Regions from separate parts of the Paenibacillus hexagrammi genome, predicted to be linked through region 2. Evidence: riboswitches for the same ligand, from Rfam matches in the RefSeq annotation. Region 2 holds a riboswitch; each other region holds the start of a gene.

Region 1 (10,518 bases), 3.1 Mb from region 2:
AAGGATATCGCAGCCAATCCAGATGTGAAGGTAGGCGTCATGGTGGGAGCGATCGAGAAAGATTACATGACCAAGTCGGGCATTGCCGACAATCAGATTGTGACGGTTCCAGATCAGCCATCGGCGATTTCGGCCCTGCAGGCGGGACGTGTCGATGCCGTTACGATGACAGGACCTTCGCTGCAAGCCATGCTGGAATCAGCGAAAGATAGCAAAGTTGAGCGGGTTATGGATTTCAAACAGCCGGAAATTGACGGCAAAAGTGTTCGAGGCTATGGAGCTGCCGCATTCCGCAAGGAAGATGCAGAATTTCAGAAGGCTTTCAATGCAGAGCTCGAGAAGCTGAAGAAATCCGGGCAATTGCTTGAAATTCTCAAGCCATTCGGATTTACCGAGCAGGAACTGCCGGGCGATATGACAGCCGAGCAGCTGTCCAAAGAGTAGACAATGAGCTGGCTCGCTTCTGTCATTGGATTTCTCCCTTTACTCGTAAAGGGGGCGCTAGTCACGCTCGAAATTACCCTGTTAGCGATTATATTGTCAGCAATTATATCGTTCATCATTGGATTGATGAGGCTTTCCAAACACCGTACGGTACGAATTATCGCTACGATGTATGTGGAAGTACTGCGCGGGACCTCGCTGCTTGTTCAATTATTCTGGCTCTACTTCGCGCTCCCTATGCTCCTTGATGTCCAAATTCCGGCAATGACGGCGGCGATATTAGCCTTGGGCATGAATTACGGCGCATACGGCTCCGAGGTGGTCAGAAGCTCGATCCTGTCCGTTCCGCGCGGGCAATACGAAGCGGCTACCGCACTGAATATGGGACCATGGCTCCGTATGAGGCGCATTATTTTGCCGCAGGCCCTTTCACTTATGCTTCCTTCCTTTGGTAATTTGCAGATTGAGCTGCTCAAAGGAACCTCGCTCGTGTACCTCATTACCTTGACAGATCTTACGTACCAAGGAATGTTGCTGCGTACGTATGACAGCTCGAGTACAGCGCAAATTTTCGCAGCTCTCTTGATCATGTATTTCATCCTGTCCTATGCGTTGACGCTGCTTATTCGTTTCGCAGAGCGCAGGATGGCGAGGGGGAGGGCATAAATCATGTGGGATTGGCACTACGCTTTTCAAATTCTTCCGCAGCTGCTTCGCGCACTGCCTATCACGATTGCCGCAACGCTGCTTGGATTCGCAGTTGCTTGTGTACTCGGACTTCCGCTTGCCTTGGCGCGAAGATCGAGGAATAAGCCGCTTGCTTGGGCGGCCAAAGCCTGGATTGAATTTATTCGCAGCACACCGCTGCTGGTGCAGTTGTTTGTCTTGTTTTACGCGCTTCCGTTGTACGGGATTTCATTCTCGCCCTTCCTGACAGGAATTATCGGACTGGGCTTGCACTACAGCGCCTATATGTCAGAGGTGTACCGGTCCGGCATCGAGGCGGTTCCAAGGGGACAATGGGAGGCGTCCAAGGCACTTAATTTTCGCCCAGGCCAGACATGGAGGCGTATCATTCTGCCGCAGGCGCTGCCGCCGATTATCCCCGTCATGGGCAACTACATGATCACGATGCTGAAGGAAACACCGATATTATCGGCGATCACGCTCGTGGAGCTGCTGCAAACCGCCAAATCGATCGGATCGGGATCCTTTAAATATTTGGAGGCCTTTACCTTGGTAGGCATCTTGTTCCTGATCATGAGCTATCCTTCGTCATTGGCGGTATCCAGGCTGGAGAAGAAGTTTCAAAGAATCAGGGCAAGGGAGAACGGATAAATGGAGATGGATAGAAACCAGATCGTCCGGAATGAAAGCACAATGTCCTTGGAACCGATCGTCAAGTATCGCAGCATCAGCAAATCCTATGGTGACGTTCAAGTCCTGAATAAGATTGATCTGGACATTATGCCAGGGGAGAAGGTCGCTGTGATCGGACCGAGCGGTTCAGGAAAAACGACACTCGCTAGAATGCTAATGACGCTGGAGCAGCCGACAGCCGGCACCATTGAAGTCGATGGAGAGATGCTTTGGCATGAGGAAAAGGGCGGCAGGTTCGTCACCGCCGGTGAGAAGCATCTGCACCGGGTGCGAAGCAAGATCGGCATGGTGTTCCAGCATTTTAATCTGTTTCCGCATATGACCATTATGCGAAATGTGACCGAAGCACCCATGTATGTGCTCGGTCTGGACAGAGAGACGGCCGAACAGCGCGCTTACGAAATGCTCTCGAAGGTGGGTCTCGCTGATAAGCTGGCTGAATATCCTTCGCGCTTATCGGGCGGACAGAAGCAGCGCGTCGCGATCGCGAGAGCTGTCGTTATGCGTCCGAAGATCATGCTGTTCGACGAAGCGACGTCGGCGCTTGACCCGGAGCTCGTCGGTGAAGTGCTTGCGGTTATCAAAGATCTTGCCGCTCAAGGAGATATGGCGATGATGCTGATTACGCATGAAATGGACTTTGCGCGTGACATTGCCGATCGCATTATCTTTACGGATGGCGGCTCGATCGTCGAGCAGGGTACGCCTGAGCAGATTTTTGAGAATCCGCAAAGCCCGCGTTTGCAAGCATTCTTAAGCCGATTCAGACAAACTTGGTTCATGGGTAATGGCTTGCAGCAGGTGTCCCCGTCAGCCGAATAGGAGGTCAACGAACTTGAAGCAAGTACAAACAGAAAGCTGCTTGATCCGTAAAGCTCGCGCTCTAGACGGCAAAGCCGTATGGAAGCTTGTAGCGGACAGCGGAAAGCTGGATGTTAATTCAGCCTATTGCTACATTATGCTATGCGAATTTTTCTCGGAAACCTGCTACATCGCTGAGATTGATGGCAAACCGGCAGGCTTCGTATCGTCTTATGTACTGCCGGATCATCCGGATATGCTCTTCGTATGGCAGATTGTTGTAGCCAGAGAGTATCAGGGCCGGGGGATTGCAGCTTCACTGCTGCAGGAACTGGTGAGCAGCGAAGCTTGCAGGCAGGTACGGTATGTGCAGGCTACCATTTCCCCGAGCAATACGGCATCCCAGACGCTGTTCCGCCGGCTCGCTTCGGATTTGCAAGCGAAGCTCGAGATCAAGGAGGGTTTTCCCGCTACCTTATTCCCGGGAGATGCTCATGAAGACGAAGATTTGATACAGATTGGACCTTTCAACAAGAAGTAAACTTATGATTACAAACCGACAGGAGGAATGTTGCATGAAGCTACTAGATCCTAGCAAGCCGTCTTTACATGTATTTGATACGTTGGAATCCGAGGTAAGAAGCTACTGCCGATCGTTTCCAACGGTCTTTTCCAGAGCGAAGGGCTATAAGCTGTGGGATACGGCAGGAAATGAATATATCGATTTCTTTGCCGGGGCCGGGGCGTTAAATTACGGCCACAATAACACCGCTTTGAAGCAAAAGCTCGTTCAATACATTCAGAATGACGGTGTTTCTCACAGCTTGGATATGGCGACTGAAGCGAAAGAACAATTCCTGGAGCGGTTTCAAAAAGTCATTCTACAGCCTAGGGGCTTATCCTATAAAGTACAGTTTCCGGGGCCAACAGGAGCCAATTCCGTGGAAAGCGCCTTGAAGCTGGCTCGGAAGGTAACAGGCAGATCAACGGTTGTTGGATTTACCAACGCCTTCCATGGCATGACCTTGGGCGCATTGTCTGTGACAGGTAATAAATTCAAGCGCAGAGGCGCAGGTGTTCCGCTTCATCACTCGGTTTCCATGCCGTATGATGGTTACCTTGGCAGCGACGTGGATACCATTACGTATCTGGAAAGCTGCATTGCGGACACGGGCAGCGGAATATCGCTGCCGGCGGCGGTTATCGTAGAGACGATTCAAGGCGAAGGCGGCATCAACGAGGCCAGCATCGGATGGCTTCAACGTCTCGAGAAGCTGTGTAAAGCGAGCGGCATTCTGCTTATTGTCGATGACGTACAGATGGGCTGCGGCCGGACGGGAACGTTCTTCAGCTTCGAGCAGGCGGGAATCAAGCCTGATATTATCTGCCTTTCGAAATCAATAGGCGGCTACGGTTTGCCGATGGCCCTAACCTTGATCGCACCTGAGCTGGATATTTGGGAGCCGGGCGAGCATAACGGAACGTTCAGAGGCAACAATCTGGCTTTCATTACGGCAGCGGAAGCACTTCGTTACTGGGAGTCGGAGCAATTTACTAATGAAATTATGGCCAAAGGAGACATTCTCCGCAGCAAATTGCTGGAAATCACCAAATCCTTCCCAGAGCTGCAGGGTGAGGTTAGAGGCCGAGGCCTTATGCAAGGAATCGCCTTTGGCATCAGCGGACTGGCAGAACGGATCTGCGAGCGCGTTTTCTCCAAGGGGCTAATCATGGAGACATCCGGTACGGACAGCGAGGTCGCCAAGATTATGCCGCCGCTTGTCATTGATGAAGAGGGCCTAAGGAAAGGTCTTGACATATTGGAGCAGAGCGTAAAAGAAATCGCTCATGAAATGAAAGAACAGAAATAAGGGAGGACACGATTCATGATTGTTAGAAATCTGCGCGACATCGCTGGAACCGAGCATGATGTCGATACCGAGAACTGGAGCAGCGTTCGTCTTCTGGTTAAGAAGGACGGAGTTGGATTCTCTTTACATGAGACGATCATTAAGCCGGAAACAGAATCCACGTTTTGGTATAAAAACCACGTCGAGGCTGTGTACTGCACAGAAGGGGAAGGCGAGGTTGAGGTGCTGGAAACGGGAGTCGTTTATCCGATCCAGGCAGGAACCTTGTACGTGCTGAACGGCCACGAGAAGCATACCCTTCGAGCCAAGACGCAAATGCGCATGGTCTGTGTGTTTAACCCGCCTTGTTCGGGAAATGAAGTTCATGATGAAGAAGGTACGTATCCGTTAGACTAATTATGATGGAAAGGGGCAATTGCCATGACTACGAAAGGTCAAGTTATATTGAACACTTCCAACACTACCCATGATATTTATCCTTCCCGGGTTTTTAAAGAGCCAAGACTGCTGACAAGGCAAGACCCGGTTGTATACACCACAGCTCTTCACACCTCTGAAATTAACGAAGAGCAGCTCGCTTTTTACGACAAAAACGGTTATTTGTTCCTTGATTCCTTCTTCGATGAAGCTCAGGTTCAGCAGTGGCGGGAAGAAATGGGCCTGCTCTGGGCGGAGAGCAAAACGTCGGATCGCCCCGAGGTCATTCGTGAGCCTAGCAGCGATGAAATTCGCTCCATTTTTGCGGTGCATCGGGATCATGAGGTGTTCAAAGGAATTGCCGAGCACCCGAGGATTCAAGCGATTATTCAGCAAATTTTGGGAAGCGAAGCGTACGTCCACCAGTCCCGCATTAACTTCAAGCAAGGTTTCACGGGTAAAGAGTTCTACTGGCACTCTGACTTTGAAACCTGGCATGTAGAAGATGGTATGCCTCGAATGAGAGCGCTCAGCTGCTCCATTGCGCTGGAGGACAATACGCCCAACAACGGACCGCTAATGGTAGTTCCAGGTTCGCATCGCACGTTCGTATCCTGCGTTGGTGAAACGCCGGACGACAATTTCAAGTCATCGCTCCGCCGCCAGGAATATGGAGTTCCGGATCGAGACAGCTTAACATATCTGGTGCAGCAGGGTGGAATTACCGCTCCTGTAGGGAATGCGGGCTCCATCGTTCTGTTCGACTGCAATCTGATGCACGGCTCTAACAGCAACATCACGCCGCTGCCAAGAAGCAATGTATTTATTGTCTACAACAGTGTGCATAATAAATTGGCGGAGCCGTATTCAGGTCAGAATCCGAGACCGGATTACATCGCTACTCGTTCGTAAAATATTTTGCTCGGCGCTGTCAAAGCGTCTTGTGCCTTCACATGAAGGGTCCGCCTGTCTTGTCGGGCGGGCCTTCATTTCCAGGAAGGGGAGGACAACTTGCTTACGATCTTGGCCAGTATTTTAGCGATTCAGATTGTGTACGTTTCCTGTTTTACCTTGAGAATGCTTCTGACGTTGAAGGGTGAAACTTACACGGCGGCTGCACTTAGTATGCTGGAAATCATCATTTATGTAATTGGCTTGAATTTGGTTTTAAAATATCTCGACCAGCCTGCATGTTTGATCGTTTATGCCGTAGGCTACGGTCTTGGTGTGCTGACAGGCTCTTGGATTGAAGAGAGATTAGCGCTCGGCTACATATCCGTGAAAGTCATTACCGATGAGGTTCATAATTATATGGCGGCATTTTTGCGTAGGCAAGGCTTTGGTGTAACTTCTTGGATTGGTTGGGGGCGTGACGGCGAGCGTCTTATGTTGGAGGTTCTGGCAAAGCGGAAAAGTGAAAAATATTTGTACGACTGTATCCTGGCTGTTGATCCTAAGGCATTTGTGGTGACGATGGAGTCCAAGCGGCTCAACGGCGGCTTCTGGCTGAAATCAACGCGCAGATAGCGGAACGTTCTGCTGTCGTTGACAAAGAGGAGGAACATTATGTAAACTATGACTACGCTTAATTTCCAGTTCTTGAATTGGAAAGCGGGGGAACCAATTTTTAGGGGCGAATCATGCATGCTTCATGTAGGGAACCATCTTTCCCGAGCCCGACAGCTAACCTCGTCAGCAGTGGATGGGTCGTAACAGCATAAGTGAGCCTATGCGTTTTGTTGACCCGTACATCGGGTTTTTTGTGTCTACAGGGCCCGATTATAGCGGATAAAAGGAGTGATTCAGCTTCTTGATCCAGCTATGGCGGGTCATTTTTTTATGTTTATACACCGGCTTATTTATGCAGGCCTTGAAGCTCTGGGAACAGAGACAGACCGGAAGAAGAAGCCAGACAAACCGAAGGAAGGAGGAAGAGAGCAAGCAGCTGCACAATCCGCTTCTTTTCCATTCATACTGTGGTCTGTTAAGCGTACTATCGACCTGCCAAGGAGGACTCGTATGCCGCAACCTAAGTATATTACCGATATCGATAAAATTATGGAAATTCCTGAGCATGAGCGAACGAAGCTGAAACAGATTACCGAGAAATTCGTGTTTCGAGTGAACGATTATTATTTACGATTGATCGACTGGAACGATCCCCATGATCCGATCAAGAAGCTAGTCATTCCCAATGAAGGCGAGCTGTCTGAGTATGGGCGGTGGGATGCATCCGATGAGGATACGAATTATGTCGTACCGGGCTGCCAGCATAAGTACCGGACGACAGCACTGCTGATCGTTTCAGAAGTGTGCGGCGCCTACTGCAGGTATTGCTTCCGCAAGCGCTTGTTCCGCAATGATGTGAATGAAGCGACGTCTGATGTCGATGCGGGCTTGAATTATATTGCGGAGCATCCCGAAATCAATAATGTGCTGCTAACTGGCGGAGATAGCTTGATTCTAGGCACAGCCCGGTTAGAGAAGATCTTCCATAGGCTGCGTGAAATTGATCATGTGAAAATTATCCGTCTGGGCTCTAAAATACCCGTTTTCAATCCGATGCGGATCTATGAGGATGAGAAGCTGCTTGAAGTGATTCGGAATCATTCCAGCGCTGACAAACGGATCTATGTCATGGCGCATATCAATCATCCGCGTGAAATTACGGCTGAAGCGAAGAAAGCCTTCGAAGCTCTGCATCAAGCTGGAGCCATAGTCGTCAATCAAACCCCTGTGCTGAAGGGCATTAATGACCGCCCTGAGGTGCTGGCCGAGCTGCTGGATAAGCTGTCCTGGGCCGGTGTAACCCCGTATTACTTCTTTATTAACCGTCCGGTTGCGGGCAACAGGGACTTTGTCCTGCCGCTTGCAGAGGTGTACCGTTTGGTTGAGGAAGCCAAGGCTCGCACATCGGGTCTAGGCAAAAGGGTGCGTTTGTCCATGAGCCATACCTCCGGCAAGATTGAGATTTTGGCGATTGAGGATGGCAAGGCCTACTTGAAATATCATCAATCCCGTGATGATCAGTACGGCAAGTTTATGATTTTGGATTGCCCTGATGACGCCGCATGGTTTGACGATCTTCCGGGAAGCGAGCAGTATTGGGAGAAACCGGTCAAGAAGACCAACGATATTATATCCGTTAACGAGCTTCCCGCAATGCCTCAGCTTGCTGTTAGAAGCCAGCGAAATGTTTCATGTTCATAGTGTGCTGACCAGCTCTGGGAGCTGGTTTTTTGTTTTAGTGGGAGTGTTGTTTTTGCACGGCTGCGATCTTATCAGTAATTGCTTTTACCAAGAGAAAGAGAAGTATGTAGATGGGAAAGGAATATAAGTATTCCCAAGCATAAAGCTGATAGATATCCCAAACGGATGCGAGCGGCTCCAAAATAAAGGAGAAAAAGGCGCTCAAACAAATTGCGGCCCCCAGAAATAACAGCCAATTCGTGAATAATTGATAAATCATCATGGAGAATATGGCAATCGACCAATCAATACAAATAATCCGCGGTCCCCAGGGCAGCAGCATGCTGGGATAATCCCACAGCTGAAGCTCGCCTCCCAAAGAGTCAGCTATTAGAGATGCTATAAATATGCATGAGCCAAAGAAGACAATGGCAAGCAGACGGATTCGGTCTACAGCCATGACCCAGACCAAAGTCAGCACCGCCGTAAACAGCAGCAGCAAAAGCCACTGCCACGAGAGAAACACATGTTGATACCAGTACACCCACCTGGCGTCGCTTAAAGCAGTTTGTAGTTCGTTAAGTTCATTCATCGATTAATCTCATTTCATAGAAGAATCAGTCCTTATTATATAGAATTATTTCCAATGAACGGTTATTTCATCCAAAGCAATCCCAATAGATCAAGATACTCTATTATCATTCAAACTAATTAGGACGATAAGCATTTATGAATTCAAAAACCGGGCTAACTTTATTCCAGAATGAAATAAAGCTGCTATAATAGAACTATATAATAGCAATATGGGGAAAAGGAGAGTGAGAAACGCGTGAATAGGTTTAAGGAACGATTTCATAAGCTTATGCTTATTTTCTGGGTATTCTGCCGGATTGGTCCCACCACATTTGGCGGAGGCTACGCCATGATACCGGTCATCGAACGCGAAATTGTGAAAAAAGAAACTGGATGGAAGCAGCCGAAATGGGGAATTTGATTTCAGTTGCAGGCTCCGCGCCAGGAGGCGTTGGTGTCAATGCTGCGGCTTTCATCGGATACCGACTCTCCGGCATCAGCGGGGCAATCCTTGCTGTAATCGGCATCACGCTGCCGACTCTTGTCATTGTTTCGGCGCTAAGTCTTGTCTATTCCCATATCCATACGCTTCCTAAAGTTATGGCTGCTCTTAAAGGCATTCATGCCGGTATTATTGCGCTTATTCTTATTGCCGCTTACCGAATGGCCAAAGCTTCTTTCATGGATAAAACCACCGTGGCAATCGGGATTGCATCGCTCGGATTGCTTCTTGCAACATCGATTCATCCTATTATTATCATTGCACTGGGGATTGCAGCAGGTCTTTTGACGGGAGTTATTAAATCCTTGATGGGTATCGCCATGTATAAAGAAAAAGCGAACAAAACGGGAGCCAAGACTGAGCTTGTGTTTCCTGAGTATTACATTTAATTTAGAGAGCAGGAGGGAGCGAGATGTGGCAATTATTCGCCATCTTTTTTAAAATCGGCTGCATCTCATTCGGAGGCGGATACGCCGTCATTCCCGTCATTGAGCATGAGACTTTGCTGCATGGCTGGATGGATACCGCAAGATTTCAAGAAGTGGTCTCGTTAGCCGGTATGGCACCGGGCCCCATTGCTACCAATACGGCTACATTAATTGGTTATGAGACAGGAGGCATCGGAGGGGCAATCCTGTCTACATTCGGAATGGTGCTGCCATCGCTGCTAATTATCGTCCTACTGGCTGCTTTTTTTCAAAAAGTGCATGAGCATCGCTTCGTGAAAAACTCATTTTACGGATTAAAACCGGTCGTTACCGGTTTCATCGCATATGCAGCTCTTCATTTTGGTTTGGGTTCTGGTTGGGCGGATGCTCTGTCGTGGACAACAATTGGCACTTTGTTGATCTGCGGCGCTTCGGTGTACGGCGTGTTAAAGCATAATTTGCACCCTTTTGCTGTTATTGTTGCATCGGGGCTTGCCGGCATCATTTTATTTTAATTCGAGAAGGAAGCGAGTTGTATAAAGAAGACATGATGGAAGTAAATAAAAGGGTCATCGATGCTGTCCGTGAGATTCCCATGCTTCATGATCTGGATGAGCAGGAGCTGCAAATGATTGCGGAGATCTCCATGATCCGCTTCTTTCCTGCGAAAACAACGGTGTTTATGGAAGGGGAGGAGAGGCACTCCGTATTTTTTATCCTTCGAGGCGTCGTCAAAGTGCACAAAATCGATATGCAGGGGAACGAATATATCGTCTCTTTTCTGACGGAAGGGGAGATGTTCCCGCATGCAGGACTGTTCGAAACGGCGCCTTATCCAGGTACGGCGGAAGCGGGGGAGGATTCGGAGCTGGTCGTCATTCCGATCAAGGATTTTGAACGTATTATTCTGAGC
Region 2 (10,518 bases):
CAGGGGCATTCGCCGTTGCTTCGGTTGGCGCGTTCAAGCTGCTTAGCAAGAGGAAGTCAGACCAAGAGCGCAGTTATCATGGCAAAAGTCTGTTTCTGTCCCTTCTGGTGGGAGGGATCATGTCCCTTATAACTGCCATTGGGGGACATGAAACGGCTCAGATGCTCCATCATCATCAACCGGAAAAGCTCGCTGCAGCCGAAGGTCTGTTCGAAACGCGTACCTACGCGCCTCTGGCGATCGGCGGCAACGTAGACGAAGAAACCCAAAGTGTGCGGGGAGGTATCGAAATTCCATGGGCGCTAAGCTTTCTTGCGACGAATCACTTTGACGGTGTCGTGCGCGGATTGAACGAATTCCCGAGAGACGAGTGGCCGCCGCTTTACATTCACACTTTATTTAATGCCATGGTCGGCATCGGATCGCTGCTCATCGTATTGTCCTTCGGTCCTCTTGCTTATAGGCTGCTTCTTAAGCGCAAGTATCCGCGCTGGCTGCTTTGGGTATTGGTGACATCGGGACCGCTCTCCATGATCGGCATCGAAACGGGTTGGATTTTCAGCTGTACCGGGAGACAGCCGTGGACGATTTATCATGTTCAACGAACGGCTGAAGCCGCGACCAAAGCGGAAGGACTGGGCATGCTGTTCGTGTTGTTTCTTTCGATTTATGCGATGCTGCTGGTCATCACCTCCGTGGTCATGTGGGTCTATTTTAAGCGGCATCCTGTAGTTCCGGAGCTGCTCAGAGAAGGAGCGTGAGCGGTAATGAGTGATGTAACGCTGGCGATTACGATATTGTGGGTATTCATTTTCGTTTACTCGATTCTTGGTTCTATCGATTTTGGCTCGGGCTATTGGGCTCTCGTTTTTGGCAGGGGTTCCCATACGAAAGCAGGCGATATCGCGAACCGCTTCTTGTCGCCTACGTGGAAAGTAACGAATGTCTTTTTGGTACTTATGGTTGTTGCGCTGGTCGGATTTTTTCCGAAAGCGACATTTACGCTCGGGACGCTGCTTGTGCTGCCCGTGTGCTTAGCGCTCGTCCTGCTTACCATCCGCAGTACATTCATGGTGTACGCTTACTCCATTCGCCGACTGAGCAGAGTGCTGAGCATTGTCTCAGGCGTGACAGGGCTTCTAATTCCTGCATTACTGGTCAGTGTGCTCCCGATTACACTCGGCGGCTTCATCACGATGGTCGATGGAACGCCGCGCTTGAGTTTGCCAGATTGCTCGAATCGCCGACTGAATATGCGCATCTCGGCTTCGGCTTGGCGACGGAATTGTTTCTCTCCGCTTTATTCTTGGCCGATTATGCGAGGGAGTCGCAGGATGAGGAGACTTACCGCGTCTATCGGCGGATGGCGATTCTGCTGGGACCGCTAACGCTGATCATGGCTGTACTGACTACAGTTGCGATGACACCGGAAGCAAGATGGATTGTCGAAGACTTTCAAAAGCAATGGCTGTGGTTCGTACTGTCGGCGGTTGCTTTCATTATCGGGTATTTTGCCTTATGGTGGCCGGGCAAGGAGGGGAAGCATGGATATCCTCGAGTAGCCATGGTGGCCGTAATTACTCAGTATGCTCTAGCCAGCTACGCCTACGGCGCTTCGCATTTGCCGTACATCCTGTACCCGATTCTGACGGTAGATCAAGGGTTTACGAATCATGCGATGTTCCGTTCTCTGTTGATTGGGTACGTGATTAGCACAGCGGTGCTGGTTCCGGTATTTATTTGGTTCTGGAAGCTGTTCCTGAAAGATAAAAGGTATTTAAATCCGAAGTCGGAGTAGTAGACCCAGGGGGAATTCCCTCTCGGGTCTTATTTCATTTCATGGCATGTTCCGCCTGCTTTCTCCATATAGCTGTAAGTAGGAATTGCTTTTGATGCGGGAGGCGGACAAGGTGAACAATGAGTCGACGCTGCAGCAAGTCCATTTGCATATAGAAGGCATGACATGCGCAGCTTGTTCGGCGCGTATCGAGAAAGCTGTAGGCAAAATGGACGGGGTCAGGCAAATATCGGTGAATCTAACGATGGGCCGCGCGGCTCTGCTTATCCATCCAGGTGATACAACAAGCGAACATATCGTACAGCGTATTGAACAATTGGGCTATACCGCGAAGCCTCTGGATCAAGGGGAGAAGAAGCAAAGCGGCATAACCGCCTTAGGTGTCAAGCTTGCTCTATCCGCGCTGCTAACTGTACCGCTTCTATGGGCGATGGTTCGCCATTATGAATTTACCTCGGGGATTTGGATTCCTGAGCTTTTTTGCAGCCGTGGTTTCAGTGGCTATTGGCGACGCCGGTACAGTTTGTCATCGGCTCTTCCTTCTATTTTCAGGCCTATCAAGCGTTAAAAAGCCGCAGTGCCAACATGGATGTTCTGGTTGCGCTCAGTACGACATGCGCTTATCTGTACAGTCATTACATGACGATGATGGCTTTAAAAAGCGGAGATGCCAACCCGCATGCCGTATATTTTGAAACCAGCTCGATGATTATCACGGTCGTTCTGTTAGGCAAATGGCTTGAAGCCTCAGCGAAGCAGCGGAGCATGAAGGCACTCGGGCAGCTGCGCCAGCTTTATACGGATACAGCACTCCTTGTTCGTGACGGGAAGCACCAGACCGTTCCAATCGAGCAGGTGGATATCGGAGACACGCTTCTCATTGTACCCGGTGCCGTAGTCCCTGTAGATGGACAAGTGCTGGAAGGCCGATCGGCCGTTGACGAATCATTCGTTACGGGGGAATCTGTGCCTGCAGAAAAAGGAAAGCTGGACCCTCTTATCGGAGGATCCACGAATGTAGACGCTGCGCTGATGATGAAAGTAACGGCAGTGGGCCGGCATACAGCCCTGGCCAAGATGATTGCCATGATGGAAGAAGCTCAAAGCTCTAAGGCCGATATCCAGCGTTATGTCGATGTCATCGCGGGTCTTTTTGTACCGGCGGTTTTGTTCTTGGCATTGCTTACGTTCAGTGTCTGGTCGTTTTGGTTAATGCCGGGCGACTATGAGAGCGCTTTGTTTAAATCGATGGCTGTGTTGGTGATCGCGTGCCCCTGCGCGCTCGGTCTGGCAACACCAACCTCCATCCTGGTAGGAACGGGTAGAGCTATCAGTGCAGGCATCTTGTTCAAGGAAGGCAAGCATGTGGAGCAGCTAGGACAGGTGGATGTCGTACTTCTGGATAAGACAGGAACACTTACGAACGGTCTGCCCCGTGTAACGGATATTGTGACTGAGTCGGGTCAAGAGCAGCGTCTGATTCGCCTGATCGCCGCAGCTGAGAGAGGGTCCGAGCATCCTTTTGCCAAAGCGATCGTCAAAGAAGCAGTCAGACGAGGCCTTCACGTGAAGGAGGCGGATTCGTTTCAGACAGTGGTAGGCGCGGGTGTCGTGGCTAAAGTGGATCAGCATGACATCGTTGTAGGCTCGAAATCGTTCATGAAAAAGCACGGTATCGTTATCGGAGCTCATGCTAGACTGGCAGACCGATTCCAAGCGGAAGGAAAAACCGTTCTTCATGCTTCGATAGACGGTGTGCATGCGGGGGTCATTGCTATTGCCGACACGTTGAAAACCTCATCGCCGCAGGCGATCAGAAGGCTGAAGAAGCTTCGTACCAAGGTTATCATGGTGACAGGCGATCAGAGGACGACGGCGGAAGCCATCGCTGCAAAGGCCGGTATCACTAGGGTTTATGCAGAGATGATGCCGCAGGATAAAGTACAGCTAATTCATTCCTTTCAACGAAAAGGCAGCAGTGTTGCTATGGTTGGAGACGGGATGAACGATGCGCCTGCGCTTGCCGCTGCCGACATAGGAATCGCTGTCGGAACGGGAACCGATATTGCAAAGGAAGCCGCGGATGTCAATCTGCTGCACAGTGATCTTGGCGGCGTGGCTGACGCGATCGTCATCAGTCGAAAGACGATGCGCAACATCAGGCAAAATCTTGCATTTGCCTTGCTCTATAATGTGCTTGCCATTCCGCTTGCGTTCATGGGCTGGATGGCGCCTTGGATTGCAGGAACGGCTATGGCGCTTAGCTCCGTCTCTGTTGTTGCGAATGCGTTAAGACTTCAGAGAGCTTCGTGGCGAAATTGAAAAGACGGTGATCACCATTTGCTAGGAGGGATTGTGTGAGCATGAGTTTCTGGCTCGTGGCCGCCACCGGCCTGATGGGGGCGCCTCACTGCATCGGGATGTGCGGGGGAACGATGTCTTCCTTGACGATGGAAGCTCGCAGCAGTGCGATGGTCACGATTCTCGCGTATAACAGCGGGAGAGTTGCAACGTATACGCTGCTCGGGGTTGTCATGGGGGGAGCGGGCTCATTTGTCGATGTCGCGGGTGAATTGGCTGGTCTGCAGGGGCTGGCCAGCTTGCTGGGAGGCATCTTTATTTTGCTGTGGACCTACCGTAAATATACGATTCCGATAGCGGAGTGGGGACCGCATCGTATACCTGGGATCAGATCGCAGCTCATCAAGCTAAAGGCAAGCCCCAGCTTCTGGGCTACATTTGTTACGGGAATCCTTATGGGCTTCATACCTTGCGGCCTAACGTACGCGATGGAAATCAATGCAGTAGCGAGCGCAAGCTATCTGAATGGGGGGCTGATCATGCTGGTATTCGGCTTGTCCACCCTACCGGCATTAGCGCTGACAGGGGCGCTCGCCGGTATGATGAAGCACAAGCTCCGCAGCCGAATTACCTATCTCGGGCAGCTTATGGCTTCCGTGATCGGTATTCTGGCTATTCTAAGAGGACTCGCGGCAAACGGATGGATTCCATCCGTTCACCCCTGGCTGTGGTAAATGTCAACGGGCAGCTTTGAACGGGTGTGTGACGTGCAGTGTCTGACCATTCAGCTCGATGTCGACGAGTGCTTCCCAGTCGCCTTCCATGAGAGGGACAGCGTTACCCTGGTAAGCTCCGGGTTCTGTTTGGCTGGCCGTCCCCTCGAATGTGCCGCAAAACATATGCGGCATTTTTAATAGAAAATGAATCGTTGCGTGGGATACGGGATTACCCTGTACATCGGAGATGTGTACCTGGAGCTCGTTATTCTTAAGGATTTGAGCCGGAGCTCGACCAAGCGAAACCTCAATGGAATAGCCGGCCTGCTCGACGGCCGTTATCTCGTTACCGGCCGCGCTGCTTGTTTCGGACTGATCGATGATCAAGTACACAGCCATGAAGATCAGGCCGACGATACACATGATCGCGAACGGGCTTTTTTTCAATATGCTCATCCGTATTCCTCCTCCAGCTGGAGTCATTACATCTGTAATGAATGTATGCAGGAACATAGGCGGATCATGAATACGACCTCTCCGAAAGCTGCGAGGCTGTTCAAGCACCTTTATTTAAAAGTTAAAAAGCAGCCGAATAGCCGGCTGCTTTGCATGGTTGTAGGCTATATTTAGTTTGCGATAAATTCCTGTACCCATTCGCCATTGTAATAGGCTGCACCGATTTTCGTATAGTTCGGACTTAATATATTTTGTCGATGTCCCGCACTGTTCATCCAAGCAGTCATAACGTCCTGCGGAGTCTTTTGACCCATGGCGATATTCTCTCCCGCATACGTGTAACGAATACCGTAAGAGGTCATCATATCGAAAGGTGAACCGTACGTCGGCGATGTATGATCAAAATAATGGTTATTGTACATGTCCTTTGCTTTATCAAGTGCCATTGCCGCAAGTGCAGTATCGCTCGTTAAAGGCTTCAGTCCTGCTTTTGCTCTTTCCTGATTGACAAGTGTAACAACTTGGCTTGCAAAGGCGGATGTGGCAGTCGAAGCTGCCGGAGTGCTAGGTGCTGTCTGCGGCGCAGTGGTTACAGCCTTCTGAGGAAGATTCAGCACCATGCCCTTCCAGATGTTATTTGGATTCTTAACTTGTGGATTGACTTGAATGAGTGAAGTCAAGCTAATTCCTTGACTCTTCGAAATCAGATACATGGTATCATGATCGGTCACTGTGTAAGTGGCCGCGGAAGCCGCGCCAGCACCAATAATCGTCCCAACTGCAAGAATACCGCTTAATAGGGATTTTTTAAAACGCATGGATCAACATCCTCTCTTTATTGGCCTGCGAGGTTAGCTGTCGGGTTCGGGTCAAAGAGCAATCACCCGGCCGGATAACCGGCTTTACCCCAGAAGAATGGTTCCCCCGCGCTTCTTCATTCAGAAGCTTTGGCCTGTATTGGTCTTTCGAGAGGCAATCTTAACATGGCGAACGCGGTAAAGACATCAAATAAAATTTTCCATATGAAAATAAATGTATAAATTTTTTGTAAAGTGAGCATTCTATATTTGTCGGCAAGCAGAGAGGTGTGGTTCCGTTGGAGGCTTTCAGCGAAATACAACCGTTGCATAGAGGACTTTCATACCTGTTATAGCAGGCTGGAGGGGATGTGCTAAAGACACGTACCGTGTTTTACACGCAGATTTACCAAAGGTAAACGAGTAACTGGTTATGTAAAGATACTAATGTGCCGACAAGATAAGGGTCCCAGCCGGGATCCTTTTCTTTCGTTAATAAGCAACCTTAACAAACGCGCTCGCCCTTTTAGGACGACGAAGTCGTTTATCCTTGCCTTCATCCAGAAGATGTAAACAAATAGAACTCTGTCTGCATCAGACCAGAGTTCTTTATCATTTCTTTGTTTAACGTAAATGTTTAGATTGTAGGATAAGCGCTTACAGTTTGCTCTTGATGTCTTTGAGATAGTGTACGATAACCCCAACGCCTCCAACATAGTAAGCGATGAGAAGAAGCCATCCTGTAGGATCGAGAGACATCATGCCAGCCAGCATGTACAATGGGAAAACATAGTACAGCAGGTCTCGCAAGAAACCAAGCACTGGCCCATCAGGCAATTCGCTTGCTTTTACTGAGCGATATAGACCCAGTAAGAACTTGATGCCCATAAGCCCGAGTACCACCCACATCGTGTAAAGCATCCAACCAGTAAGTGTAACTAACATAGAAATCACCTCCTTCCAAGGGGAAGGTTTATGACTCCTTATATCATATGAACAAGCTCGTGCATCGGTGTTGGGCTCTTTCACCATTTCCTTCCAAGATTGAAATAGAATCTTGATTCAATATTTGAGAATACTAGGAGAGAATACCGATAGTTTGGAATAGGAAGGGGAGTATTCAATGAGTGAACAACAATCTTTGGAGCCACATGACCTAGCGGAACAACTGTCGAATGAAACCAATACCCCTTCGACAAGCGCAATGGAAAACAACGACAATGACCTTCACTTGAAGGCTGACAAATCGGCATTTGGAGAAACATCTGCAGACAGCCCCATGGAATTGGAACCGGGATCGGATTCGGAACTGGAAAATGCGGAGGAACCGGCTTGGTTTGATTCGGTCCGCGGAGCTGCAATGATTGCCCGGGATTCGTTCCCGGATCAAATTGATTACTATGAGCCGGATTTGGATGAAACCATCTAGACGTCTGAGTAAACAAGAAGCCTCCTGAACATCTTTCAAGAGGCTTCTTTGGCATGTAGGATTATGAGTTTCATAAATCCGTGCTTAGCGCTAAGAAATGACTTCATAAATTTCCTTATAAATAACTGCATAAACGCTCAAAATAATTGAAAATCGTCAGCTGGGAGGCTTTTTCATGAGTGGCTCAAAGAAACTGTCGAAGAAACTGTCTATCATAGGACTTGGCGGTATTAATGAAATTGGGAAAAATATGTATGTCATTCAATATGCAGATGATATCGTCATTGTCGACTGCGGTTCCAAATTTCCTGATGAAAGTTTATTAGGCATCGATCTTATTGTCCCGGATATTTCGTATTTGCTTGAACATAGAAATAAAGTCAGAGGGATGATTGTTACACATGGGCATGAAGACCACATTGGCGGTATTCCTTATATTTTAAAACAATTGAACATGCCTATTTATGGTACTAGACTGACGCTGGGCTTAATCGCGGCCAAGATGAAAGAAGCGGGAGTATCGGCTCAGATGAGTTTAATCGACGGCGACAGTGACTTGAGACTCGGAGCTGTACGGGCGACCTTTTTCAAAACCAACCACAGTATACCGGACTGCCTAGGCGTCGTATTTCATACTCCGGAAGGTACTGTTGTGCATACGGGGGATTTTAAATTCGATCTCAGTCCAGTCAATAAGCAGTATCCGGATTTGCATAAAATGGCCGAGATCGGCAAGAATGGTGTTCTTGCCCTGCTTTCAGAAAGCACCAATGCTGAACGCCCGGGCTTTACACCGTCAGAGCGGGTAGTTGGTGAGCATATTGCAGAAGCATTTCGCAAAGCGCAAAATAAAATTTTCATTTCAACCTTCGCGTCCAATGTGAACCGGCTTCAGCAGATTGTTGATGCAGCGGAGATGACGAACCGTAAGTTAGTGCTGCTAGGCAGAAGCATGATTAACGTCATACAAACCGCTACCGAACTTGGTTACATACAAATTCCTCCCGGTATGCTAATTGAGCCTGCTGAGGTGAATCGGTTAACGCCAGAAAGGGTTGCTGTCCTTTGCACAGGAAGTCAAGGAGAGCCTATGGCCGCCTTGTCCCGTTTGTCGAATGGCTCATACCGACAGTTTGGCGTATCACAAGGCGATACGGTGATTCTCTCTGCAACTCCTATTCCAGGTAATGAGCGGAACGTCTCACGGATCGTCGATAACCTGTTTCGTTTAGGTGCCAAGGTGATTTATGGCTCAGGTTCCGCCACAGGCATGCATGTCTCGGGCCATGGCAGCCAAGAGGAGCTAAAGCTGATGCTTTCTCTAATGAAGCCAACGTATTTTATCCCCATTCATGGGGAGTACCGGATGCTCTACCAGCATGGTCTGTTAGCCGAATCGGTAGGTGTTTCCGCAAAGAACATCTATATTTTGAATAATGGAGACGTTCTTGATATTGAAAACGGAGCAGCTGTCCAAAGCCGCAAAGTTACGACGGGTAATACGTTTGTGGACGGCTTTGGCATAGGCGATGTAGGAAGCATTGTGCTGCGGGACAGGAAGCATTTGTCGGAGGATGGTATCTTAGTCGTGGTCATGACACTTAGTGATAATAAAATCCTGTCAGGTCCTGATATCATTTCGCGGGGCTTTGTGTATGTTAGGGAATCCGAGGGATTATTAGACAAAGCCAATGAGTTGGTTACGAACAAAATTAATGATCTTCTGCAAGAAAATGTGAACCAATGGAGCACTCTAAAAATAAACATCAAAGAGGTGCTTGGCCGGTTCTTGTACGAGCAGACAGGCCGAAGACCGGTAATTCTGCCGATCCTGATGGACGTTTGAATGAGGCGGATAGGGAACGCTACGGGATCAATGAAATGGTGGCAGCTGTCACTCTTTGGAGTAGCTTGTACGATTGGAACAGGCTACTTTCTTGGTTCTGGAATTGCCATAAAAGTTGGCGGTGCTTCGGTCGTTCTACTATTTATACTTGCGGCATTTGGGACCTATATTGTCTTTGATGTTTTATCCCGTATGACGGCTAAGAATCCTCAGAAGGGCTCATTTCAGGTTTATGCGAGAAAGGCATATGGCAGGTGGGCCGGCTTCAGCAGCGGTTGGGTGTATTGGTGTTCAGAGCTTCTTATCATGGGCAGTCAATTAATTGCACTTTCTTTATTTACAAGAGTCTGGCTTCCCAACATGCCTATGTGGTTGTTGTCAGCAGGATATGCCATCTTAGGAATAACCGTTATTTTACTTGGTACCAAGGCTTTTGAAAGAGCTGAGCATGTGTTTGCTGTTGTGAAAGTATCGGCGATCGTTATGTTTCTGGTTATCGCGGCAGCCGCGTTATTCGGTTGGTTAAAAGGCAATGCTCCCGAGCCTAGGTTCCCGGCCACCTCTCGTGTGATGTTTCCTGGCGGCGGACTCGGAACTTGGTCCTCGTTCATCTATGCCTTCTATGCCTTCGGCGGCATTGAAATCATGGGACTTATGGCGACAAGGTTGAAGAATCCTCAGGAGGCGCCAAAATCAGGGAAAATCATGCTTTTGCTATTAACCTTGATCTATATTGCTTCGTTGGTGCTGGTGTTAACTCTGGTTCCGATTGATCAGATGAATGGGAAGGACAGTCCGTTTCAGATCGCATTAAACAGCTATCAAATTCCCCTAGTCCCGCATATTTTTAATGCAATCCTCATTGTTGCCGGCTTCTCTACCATGGTTGCTTCCTTGTTTGCAGTGACAACTATAATGGTCACTTTGGCCGAGGATCAAGATGCTCCCGGTATTTTTGCAAGGAAGACAAAGGGGAAGCGTAAGGTTCCGCTGCCTGCAATCGGGCTTACGTCAATAGGGATATCCTCCTCAGTCTTCATGGCGTTACTGCTGCCGGAAGAGCTTTTTGAGTACATAACGACTGCAGCCGGGATCATGCTGCTTTATAACTGGCTGTTTATATTATTATCTTCGGGAAGGCTTCTGGATTTATCGGTTTGGGGGAAAATCAAAAG
Region 3 (10,518 bases), 1.8 Mb from region 2:
AGACATCACGTATTTCCCTATGACTTGGCATTTCGCCGTCGATTCATTCGGGTGGAAGACTACTTGGGATGATAATAACGGATTCGCCATTCGAACATCGCAAATGCCGCACTTGGAGAATGTGGTCTACGATGATGAGACTTCTATATATGTAACCTCTAGTTTCCAAGCTACAAACGGAATGTTCCGAATCGCTAAGGATTTAACCGGCGACCCTGTCTGGCTCAGCAAGGAGGAGGAAGACGCCATCTGGCAAAAAATGCAGGATTCGGAGGCTTCACTCTCCTTACAGCCTGCTTCGGACCGGGACGTCCAGATCGACAATAACCTTATTACCTTCGAAGGCGTCACACTGCTCTCCCTGCAGCCCACCTTGGATAAGATGAAAGAGTACTATGACAACAACCCGGATGAGGAACGTCAAGACCGGGCTAGGGTATCCGCACGTATCTACCCTTTGGACGACGGTAACACATTAGTCTCTTTACGCATCTATTCTTACCTGCACATTCCTGCTCCCTACACGCCTCACGAGGATTCTTTGTATTTTGTAGCCAATGGTAAAGCCGAGAAGCTTGAAAGCTTCGATCAATCTATTCAGAGCGTAAAAAAAACGGACAGCGGCAATTGGGTATGGAGTTGGTCCCCCGAGTATATGGCCGCTAGGAACGGGAACGCACGCGGCGAGATTCTATGGCTAGGAAGCGATGGCAATATTCGATTATGGAACGATGTCCTGAATGTCCAATTCCTGGCCGCACTCGATGTTGAAGGTGATGATATGCTCGCTCTGGCCTATAACCTGTACGGCGATGGTGCCACCTCCAGGCCGCAGGGCTACTTTAGACTGCATCAGGACGGTACCTATGAGAAGGTCAAGGAGACCGCGTTCGATATGAACCATCCGCCTTCAATCCCTTATACAACTAAGGAGCACCAATTATTCGTTATAGATGGCAATTCTGTCTCCAATGTATTGTCCGGCGAAAGCCGTACTTGGTGGGATTATGAACTGTGGGAGGCTGCGGGCCGACCGCCGATGTAATCAGCATTACGCCCAGCAAAGTGTAGTGATGCCCTATCACCGGATCCAGGTGCCTTGAAGGATTCCCCAATGTATAAAACCTGGATTCGATTACTCAACTTCGCCGTTCTGAACGGCCAAACACGCCTGTCAGTGGCGAAGCGAAGCAACCGTATGCGTATGGGACTTACCCTTTTCGCTTGTAAATGAACGAAAGACCGCCAGCTCCTTCCTGCAGGAAGATGAACTGCACTTCTCATGTTAGATCGTGTCTATCATGATGGAGCACAGTTCAAAATGAGCTGACGGTCTTTTCTGTTATTACTTCACCAGATCTTCTACAAATTTAGGCAGTACGAAAGCCGCTTTGTGCAGACGAGGTGTGTAGTATTTGGTCGGGAACTCCGGAATGCTGGACTCTTCGACTTGCAGCGGATCATGCTTTTTGCTGCCCATCGTGAAGGTCCAAAGTCCGCTTGGGTATGTCGGGATGTTAGCCCCGTACACGCGAACGATTGGGAAGATTTCTTTGACATCGCGGTTGACGGTTTGAATCAGGTCCGCTTTAAACCAAGGGTTGTCCGTTTGCGCAACGAAAATGCCGTCTTCCTTCAGCGCGTCGTAGATGCCCTGATAGAAACCTTTGCTGAACAGCTCGACCGCAGGTCCTACAGGCTCAGTGGAATCAACCATAATGACGTCGTATGTATTCTTGTGATCGTGAATGTGCATGTAACCGTCGTTGACGATGACTTCTACGCGAGGGTTGTCCAACTCTCCAGCAATCGTAGGCAGATATTTCTTGGAATACTCGATCACCTTGCCGTCGATATCAACGAGCACGGCTTTTTTCACTTTCGGATGCTTCATAATCTCACGGATCACGCCGCCGTCGCCGCCGCCGACAACAAGCACCTGCTCCGGGTTCGGATGTGTAACGAGCGCAGGATGAGCCACCATTTCGTGGTAGACGAATTCATCCTTTACCGTTGTCATAACCATTCCGTCCAGGACGAGCATGGTTCCCCATTCTTCAGTTTCGATCATCGCGAGATCTTGAAAATCCGTTTGCTCTCTCACGTATGTTTCTTTAATTTTGGCGGTAATACCGAAGCTGTCGGTTTGTTTCTCTGTGTACCAGAGCTCCATGTTCATGCCTTCTTTCTCTTCTATATTGGTGATGAATAAGATCCTTTATCAGTGTTCCCATTGTATTATAGTTCATTACCCCTAAATTGCAATGATTTCCTGCGGTTTTTCAAGATAGTTAAAAAATTATTTACATTTGTTTGAATACGAGGAGGCAAGCTTTTCCATACTGCTAATAGAAGCTTGGCATGAACGAAAGGGGTGTAAGGAATGACTGAACAGAAACGTCCGTCGTCAGCAGGCGTACCCGCTCCGCCCAAAGATAAAGAAGATTTGCCTTCCGTCCGATGGATGCGCCGTATCAAGAAGATGTTCGCCTTTATGTTTTCCGCCTTTATTCTTATGTTAGTTCTAGCAGCCGGAGGACTGCTGTATTTGCGCGCACAGACGCTTCCGGCAACGAAAATGCTCCAAACCTCGCAGATGTACGACGCGCATGGAGAGCTGATCGATACGTTCTACTCGGGACAAAATCGGCAGGTGGTGTCGCTCAAGGACATTTCACCTTATCTAATTAAGGCTACTTTAGCTGTGGAGGATCAGCACTTTTACAGCCATTTTGGCGTGGATCTCAAAGCTGTAGCCCGGGCTGCGATCGTGAACATTCAGCATATGGCCAAAATTCAGGGCGCAGGTACCATTACCCAGCAATTAGCCAGGAATTTGTATCTGAATCATGACCGAACTTGGTCCCGTAAGCTGAAGGAAACCGTCTATGCTGTAGAGATGGAGATGAAGCTATCCAAGGACCAGATCCTTGATAACTATTTGAATCAAATTTATTACGGGCATTCCACCTATGGCATTGAAACGGCATCCGAGCTGTTCTTTGGCAAGCACGCTAGTGAGCTGACTCTCGCGGAAAGCGCCATGATTGCCGGTGTGCCCAAAGGCCCCCGTTACTATTCACCTTATTATGATCTGCAAAATGCGATGGACCGGCAAAAGGTTGTGCTCCAAACGATGGTGAACAGCGGCTTCATTACACAAGAAGCAGCGGACCAGGCGGCTAAAGAGAAGTTGACCATTCAACCTCTAACGGAGAAAAAGCCTGCCGTAGCGCCATATTTCCGGGATTATGTGCGTTCGATCGCTACAGAGCAATTGGGAATCAGCGAGGAGCAGTTTGATGAAGGCGGTATTAAAATCTACACCACACTCGATATGAATTCGCAGAAGATTGCGGAGGACGTCGTGAAGAAGCAGCTGGAAAAATATCCGGACATCCAGGCAGCCCTGGTGGCCATCGATCCTAGAACAGGTGCGATTAAAGCGATGGTGGGAGGACGCGATTACGCGGAAAATCAATTCAACCGGGTGCTCTCGAATACACGGCAGCCGGGGTCCTCTTTTAAACCGATTGTGTATACAGTGGCTCTGCAGAACGGATATACACCAGTTACTCAGGTGAAGAGCGAACCGACTGTCTTTACCTATGACGAGGGCAGACAGACGTACACGCCACGGAACTTTAACGATCAATATGTCAACGCCAATATCGATATGCGGCAGGCGATTTCCAAATCGGATAACATCTATGCCGTGCACACGATCCTTGATGTCGGCCCAAGCAAAGTCATCGACCTTGCCCGCAAGCTTGGCATCGATAGTCCGATGAAGCCTCTGCCTTCTTTGGCGCTTGGGTCGTTCCCGGTCAGCCCGCTTGAAATGGCATCCGCCTTCGGCACAATTGCCAACCAAGGCGTGCACTTTAAGACAACCGCCATCGAACGTATTGAAGATGCGAACGGAACCATTTTATATGAAGCGAAGCCGCAGTCTGAAAAAGTGATCGATCCTGCTGTAAGTTATGTTTTAACGAATCTCATGGAAAGTGTATTTGAAGAAGGCGGCACGGGAAATCGGGTGGCTAGTACGATCAAACGTCCGATTGCCGGGAAAACAGGCACGACGGATACCGACGCCTGGATGGTCGGCTTCACGCCGGAGCTGACGACCGCCGTATGGGTGGGTTATGACAAGGATCGGGATATCAGCATCGTGGAATCCCATCTAGCCTCCCCGATTTTTGCCGAGTTTACGGAACAATCGCTTCAGGCAATCCCACCTAAACTGTTCCCGATCCCCGAAGGCGTAACAACTGCGTATATTAATCCGGCATCGGGCAAGTTGGCGAATGAAGATTGCCCGGATTCCGTCATGGAGGCGTTTCTGTCCGGTACGGAACCAACCACTTATTGCACAGGTAAGCCTGCAAAAGAAACACCGAGCAGCAGCCCTCAGCCAGGCGTAGAAGAAAAGAACAGCTCTTGGTGGAATGATCTCAAACGCTGGTGGAACGAATAAATGGGAAACACAAAAAGGCAGAACTAAGCGCGTCTTAGTCTGCCTTTTTTTGCTGTCCTAGTATATGGTGCAACATACACTATTGATTAGTATACTCGGTTCATCTTATGGTCACAATGGATGACACATAATGTACATATTTATTTTCCACCTTATGAAAGCGCATCCTTGAGGGTATCGTCCGAGCGGTTCCACCATTCTTCGTTATGTGCGATGAGTGCGTCACGAAGCGCTTTTTTCTCCGTTTCGTTAAGACCGTCCACGATTACACGGCGTTTCATCGCGTAATCCATCTTGTTCACATGGTCGGCAAGAATCTTCCATCCGCGTCTCGCTTCCGTGTCCACGAGCATTTCACAAGCGGTTAACCCCGCATAAAATGCCCCCGTTTCTGTCCGATCCACCGCTACCCAGACAATCCAGCAGGTGCGTCCGTTTGGCACTTCGGCTTTATCCATAGAGAATTTAATCCCCTTCTCTACCTTACTCTTGGCATGAAGGGCCCCCATATCCAAATAAGCCTCATCGCCATCGATAATGATACTCGATACATTGCTCAGATCGATGGCTCCTGCGCCGAACCCCTTATGATTCGTTTTTGAATTTACTATATTCAAAGCAAGCTTTTTCTTTTCATTTTCCATAGGAACAGCTCCCGCCTTTCTCTTCATCATAACTCTTGCTTTATTGTAGCCAAAGTCACAGGCAAGAACAAGGTGTACCGGATACACCGGTGCAAGGGCCTGCCCTTACGTGTCTGTGCATCGTTCGTTCTAGATGCCGTAAAGATGCGGCAGTCAATTCTTCAGCGCTGCCAGGCTCCCACCGATTTTGTCCAACAAATTCACGTTCAAAGAAATAATCCTCGTCCCCCTTACATATACATGCTGTAGATGCTTGTCAACGGGGTGAATATCATGAGTAACGTATTCAAAAACCGCAAGGTACAGTGGATGTTCGTCATGCTGTTTGCAGCAGGCGCCGTTCTGCTGTCTGAATCTCTTCTGCCATCCGCACTAAAGCCCGCCCTGCCGGCCGCACTCGAGGAGCCTACAGCCCCTCCTGCGCCGGACACCAGACAGCTTGAGTCTGCCAAACCACTGGAGAAGCCTGCGCCCAAACCGCTCAGCTATCGTGTAGCGGAGTACCACATTAACGTGGAGTATATGCCGGACACCAAGCAGCTGAAAGGGCAGCAAACGTTTACGTGGGAAAATCCGGGCTCCGCACCTGTACAAGAGCTGTATTTGCACTTGTATCCGAATGCATTCGCCTCCAAGAATTCTACCTTTATGAAGGAGTCCGGCGGCAAGCTGCGGCAGGATGAAGCAACGACAGACAGCTTAGGCAGCATGCAGCTGTTATCTCTGCAGACTTTGGACGGCACCGACCTCAGCAAACGCATGGAGTTCGTGCAGCCCGATGACGGCAATAAAGACGATCAGACTTTGCTGAAGGTGCCTCTCCCCAAAGCCGTAGGTCCCGGTGAACAGGTTACTTTAACCACGGATTTTCTGGTCAAGCTTCCTGAAGTTTTCGCACGTATGGGTTATGCAGACGGCGGCGACTTCGTGATGGCAGGCCAGTGGTTCCCCAAGGTAGCTGTCTATGAGCCGGCAGGAACGAGGGGCCGGCAGACCGAGGGTTGGAATTTACATCAATATCATGGGAATTCTGAATTTTATTCCGATTTTGGCATCTATGATGTCGTCATTAAAGTACCCTCCACTTATACCGTGGCTGCAACCGGCTTCCCTGTCAAAACTCCTGTAACGGAGAACAACACGAAAACGTACCAATTCTACGCCGATGACGTACATGATTTCGCTTGGTCCGCTTCCCCACACTTCGTTTATGTCGAAGAGCCCTTCTCGGCGGCGCAAGTGCCCGGTGTGAAGATCAAGCTGTATCTCGATCCGAAGCAGCAGGACTTGAAGGACCGCTATATGTATGCAGCTAAGAAAGCACTCGCCCGTTACAGTCAGTGGTACGGCGCTTATCCTTACAGTACGCTGTCCATCGTCGTTCCTCCGGAAGACGGCAACGGAGCAGGCGGCATGGAATATCCAACGCTCGTCACCGCATGGGGCGCCAAAGACAGCAAGCCGGACCTCGAACTCGAGAGGGTCGTCGTTCACGAAATCGGGCACCAATTCTTCTACGGACTGGTGGCATCTAATGAATTCGAGGAGGCTTGGCTCGACGAAGGCTTCACGTCCTATGCCGAAGATAAGCTGATGGAAAGCGAGTATGGCGTGTCGTCTAACCTTCCTGTAGAAGCCAGCTACATTACTTCGCCTAACGCGCTGCAGCTGAATGCATGGGAATACCGAGGCCATCAAGAATATGCGGACAATGTCTACATGCGCGCCAAGCTTGTACTAAGAGCAATTGAGAAACAGGTCGGCACGAAAACGATGGATAAGATTATGTCAACTTATTTTCAACGTTGGGAGTTCAAACATCCGACTACACGGGATTTCCAAGCCGTCGTCGAAGACGTTACGAAGACGAAGTGGGACGAATTCTTCAACCAGTACGTGTACGGCAGTATGATGGCCGATTATTCTGTCGAACGGATTCATGTTGCACCCGCTTCACTTGCAGATGGCAATTCTGGCTATGAAAGCACGGTGCTGATCTCGAAGCGCGGCGGCAATTCGCCGGAAGTGCCGATTCAGTTCCATTTTAAGGATGGCAGCACTTTGGATAAAACCTGGAGCGGAGCGGAAAGCAGCATCGAGTATAAGCTTGCAGGCGCCTCACCGATTGACTGGGTAAGGATTGATCCGAATTATTCGCTCGTTCTGGAAAATAAACATATCAATAACTTTATGCTAACTGAGGTTGACCCCACTTGGAAAATCCGCTGGAATTTGGGCATCATTCAATTCCTGCAGACGGTCTTCGGCTGGGTCGCTTGGTAGAAAGGGGGACGCCGCGTGACATCGTATATGAAATCCGGCTTTCGGGCCGCCGTGCAGCAGCCTTTCGCCGTGATTGTCCTGTTCTTGTACCAGTTGGGCTGGGGCATGGCTCTCTACAAAATGGTTCAATCTGTTCTCGTTCCGCTCATGCACCGGTTTCCCGGCAGCAGCCAGCCCAAGCTCGCGATGCAGCTGTTCTTGGCCGAGGGGCAGTTCCAGCTGTTCAAAACCGACGTAAGCTATTCCTATCTCTGGACTCTCGTCATCCTCCTCGGGGTGCGCATGCTGTTGACACCAATGCTCAATGCCGGCATTTATTATTCGATCACACATACGGAACAAAATGCGGGCTATCGATTTTTCAAAGGAATCAGAGAGTTATCCTTATCGTTCTTTCTCTGTTATGCGGCCCGGGTTGCACTTACCATGCTGCCTCTGATCTGGCTCATTCCGGAGGTTCAATCCATCTATGCCCACAGCACCTCCTATGAGAGTGCCGCCTTATCCATGCTGCCATGGCTAGGGGGACTGCTCGCCTACGGCTTTATTCTGCACCTGCTCTTTATGCATGTTCAGTTTGCCCTGGCACTGCGCAGCGGCATCATCGCCACAATCGGCGCCTTCCTTCGCCATCTGCTGCCGATTGTGACTATCGCCCTGCTGCTTGTCATCGGCTCGGGACTATTGGCAGGTGTTACCGTCACTGCAACTTATATCTGGGCAGGACTGCTTGCCCTGATGATTTATCAGCTATTCCCCTTGTTCAACATGTTTCTTCAAATGTGGGCATTAACCTCTCAATATCATCTCTGGTCAGCCAAAAACAACTCTTAATCGATAGTAGAATGGCACATATGCTGTACAAAAACAGCCTAAATTCATCGAAAATGCCGGGTCCCTTGAAAAAGGGGCTATTTTTTTGTCTATTTTGAGAAGTTTCACACATATTTTTATAGAATAGCGCATAGGAAGGAGGAATTTCTTATGTTTATGACGAATCCTTCGGATTAGGATAAAAAAAACCAACAAATCATGCCGAATTCCCGATTAATTTTGGGAAACGGGGGAACCACTCCGGGTGAATTGATCTTGCTAGACAGGGATCATAGGGAACCTTCAACCGAACCCTCCAGCTAACCTCGTAGGCACCGGAAGGAGACAAGCAGTTGAAAAAGGTTGTTGCTCTCGTTTTCAGTCTTGTTCTATGTTTGAGTTTGAGTGTAGGGAAGCGCTTTCGCAGCACAATCCACAATGGATGAAACGGTTGACGGATTGCTCGGAACTCCGTACAAGTACGCGGGTACGACAACAAAGGGTTTTGATTGCTCCGGATTTACCGCTTACGTGTTCGCGCAATTCGGCATTGACCTTCCTCATAGCTCTAAAGCACAAGACGAAGAAGGCTACTGGGTTGACAAAAAGACCTTCGCAAAGGCGATCTTGTCTTTTTCAACACAGGAGGCGACGGTGTTTCTCACGTAGGCATCTATCTTGGCGACGGTGAGTTTGTACATGCCGCAACCAACGACGGTGTAGTGAAAAACAAATTAAGTGAGTCCTATTATGCTAAGCGTTATGTATCTGCGCGCCGTGTACTCTGGGACGATATTTACAACCAGCTGACTGCTGAATCCAATTAATTAAATGATTGCTAACGAATAAAGCCCCGGCATAGCTTCGCTCCTAATTCGAGCAGCCCGCAGGGCTTTTATTCTTTTTTCTGGAGGCATGGCATATGAAATTGTTCATACATCGAAAAGACTTACGGATCGAGGACCTGACTGCATTCGACTATCTGTTCGCAGGGGGCACCCTTCCGTTCATCTGCTCATTCTGGATCCATATCTTCTGCGCAACAACCGGCATGCGGAGCACAGCGGAGTTTGCTTCTTGAGCTATGTCAGAAGACTGCAGACTGTATACGCCGAGGCCGGCAAAATCCTTCACATCGTCTACGGGGAGCCTACGGAGGTGATGGACCTTGCGTTGGGACTAGCCCGTTTTGACGAGGTCGTTGTTCATCAGGACTTTACGCCTTATGCCGTCGTGCGCGACCGCAAGCTGCGGGAAGTCGCCCAAGCCCACGGTGTGAAATGGACATCTCTTATCGATCATACCTTGACCGATCTTGCAGATTTTCAAAGATTTGCTCAAAAGAACGAGCCATACAAGGTGTACACTCCGTTCTTCCGCAAATGGACGGCCTATCTGCAGATGTTCTACCGCCCCTCTTCTCCGCTCTCCCTAAAGGACCTGCAAACTGTCAGTCTAATGGATTTCGAAGGCGGAGCAGACGTTTTGAATTCGTTTCGTTTGCCTTTCGAGTTGGGTACTTTCACGGCTCCTGATGATCCAAATGAGAGGCTGCGGGACTTTCTCGAGGACCACCTGCCTTTCTATGCGGAGCGCAGGGACCACTATGCCTATGACGGTACCAGCTCACTCAGCGCAGCTATCAATACAGGCGCCATCTCGATTCGCCATGTGTATGAGAAGCTTCTTGAGCATGAGCAGTCCGCTGCCTGGCTCAGACAGCTGGCTTGGCGGGATTTTTATATCTATCAATCGGTGTATGATGGTGACTTTTTCAAATACGAAAAGAAATACGATCTGTCGTCCCTAGATGATCGACATTTTGAGAGCTGGCGCAAGGGAGAGACTGGGATTCCGATTATTGACGCAGCGATGACGGAATTGAATGAGACCGGACATATGCCGAACAGGCTGCGCATGGTCACGGCTATGTTCTTGACCAAGAATCTACTGTGTCCGTTTACACTCGGCGAGCAGTATTTCCGCTACAAGCTCAGCGATTACGACAACACGCTGAACCGGGGCGGTTGGTTATGGTGCGCTTCGCTAGGCTTCGATGCCGCCCCCTACTTTCGCATCATGAATCCGGTCACGCAGTCGGCCACTCATGATCCGTCAGGACAGTATATTCGCAGATGGCTGCCTCAACTGGCAGCGCTGAGCAACAAAGAGATTCATCTGCCGATGAAGCAAGCGATTGTGGATGTGAAAGCCTCAAGAGCAGCTGCGATTGAGGTGTATAAAGGAATTTTGCGGAAAGATGACAGTTTTACAGGCGAGGCCTGATCATTCATCGTA

What was found. A riboswitch is a leader RNA that binds a small molecule or an ion and turns the genes downstream of it on or off. The one in region 2 is predicted to bind cyclic di-AMP.
Region 1: linked by a shared signal. The riboswitch ahead of L0M14_RS21960 (KamA family radical SAM protein) and the one ahead of L0M14_RS07285 (CAP domain-containing protein) in region 2 are both predicted to bind cyclic di-AMP.
Region 3: linked by a shared signal. The riboswitch ahead of L0M14_RS32150 (C40 family peptidase) and the one ahead of L0M14_RS07285 (CAP domain-containing protein) in region 2 are both predicted to bind cyclic di-AMP.

The regions. Positions count from the first base shown of each region.
Region 1 is NZ_CP090978.1:4,849,009-4,859,526, reverse strand. Features, by position in the region: gene ehuB (ectoine/hydroxyectoine ABC transporter substrate-binding protein EhuB) at 1-444, shown strand, start outside; gene ehuC (ectoine/hydroxyectoine ABC transporter permease subunit EhuC) at 448-1,110, shown strand; gene ehuD (ectoine/hydroxyectoine ABC transporter permease subunit EhuD) at 1,114-1,782, shown strand; gene ehuA (ectoine/hydroxyectoine ABC transporter ATP-binding protein EhuA) at 1,783-2,646, shown strand; gene ectA (diaminobutyrate acetyltransferase) at 2,660-3,166, shown strand; gene ectB (diaminobutyrate--2-oxoglutarate transaminase) at 3,201-4,496, shown strand; gene L0M14_RS21975 (ectoine synthase) at 4,512-4,892, shown strand; gene thpD (ectoine hydroxylase) at 4,917-5,825, shown strand; gene L0M14_RS21965 (DUF2179 domain-containing protein) at 5,925-6,440, shown strand; cyclic di-AMP (ydaO/yuaA leader) riboswitch at 6,486-6,626, shown strand; gene L0M14_RS21960 (KamA family radical SAM protein) at 6,933-8,123, shown strand; gene L0M14_RS21955 (hypothetical protein) at 8,158-8,694, opposite strand; partial or broken gene L0M14_RS21945 (chromate transporter) at 8,965-9,566, shown strand; gene L0M14_RS21940 (chromate transporter) at 9,590-10,120, shown strand; gene L0M14_RS21935 (Crp/Fnr family transcriptional regulator) at 10,138-10,518, shown strand, end outside.
Region 2 is NZ_CP090978.1:1,704,622-1,715,139, forward strand. Features, by position in the region: gene L0M14_RS07255 (cytochrome ubiquinol oxidase subunit I) at 1-761, shown strand, start outside; partial or broken gene L0M14_RS07260 (cytochrome d ubiquinol oxidase subunit II) at 768-1,798, shown strand; gene L0M14_RS07265 (cation transporter) at 1,911-2,366, shown strand; gene L0M14_RS07270 (copper-translocating P-type ATPase) at 2,279-4,120, shown strand; gene L0M14_RS07275 (sulfite exporter TauE/SafE family protein) at 4,162-4,833, shown strand; gene L0M14_RS07280 (FixH family protein) at 4,837-5,271, opposite strand; gene L0M14_RS07285 (CAP domain-containing protein) at 5,442-6,089, opposite strand; cyclic di-AMP (ydaO/yuaA leader) riboswitch at 6,096-6,234, opposite strand; gene L0M14_RS07290 (hypothetical protein) at 6,726-7,013, opposite strand; gene L0M14_RS07295 (hypothetical protein) at 7,192-7,497, shown strand; gene L0M14_RS07300 (ribonuclease J) at 7,673-9,343, shown strand; gene L0M14_RS07305 (amino acid permease) at 9,374-10,518, shown strand, end outside.
Region 3 is NZ_CP090978.1:6,481,514-6,492,031, reverse strand. Features, by position in the region: gene L0M14_RS29855 (hypothetical protein) at 1-1,045, shown strand, start outside; gene speE (polyamine aminopropyltransferase) at 1,346-2,173, opposite strand; gene L0M14_RS29845 (transglycosylase domain-containing protein) at 2,384-4,480, shown strand; gene L0M14_RS29840 (YwhD family protein) at 4,633-5,124, opposite strand; gene L0M14_RS29835 (M1 family metallopeptidase) at 5,398-7,407, shown strand; gene L0M14_RS29830 (hypothetical protein) at 7,423-8,241, shown strand; cyclic di-AMP (ydaO/yuaA leader) riboswitch at 8,431-8,570, shown strand; partial or broken gene L0M14_RS32150 (C40 family peptidase) at 8,659-9,047, shown strand; gene L0M14_RS29820 (cryptochrome/photolyase family protein) at 9,136-10,506, shown strand.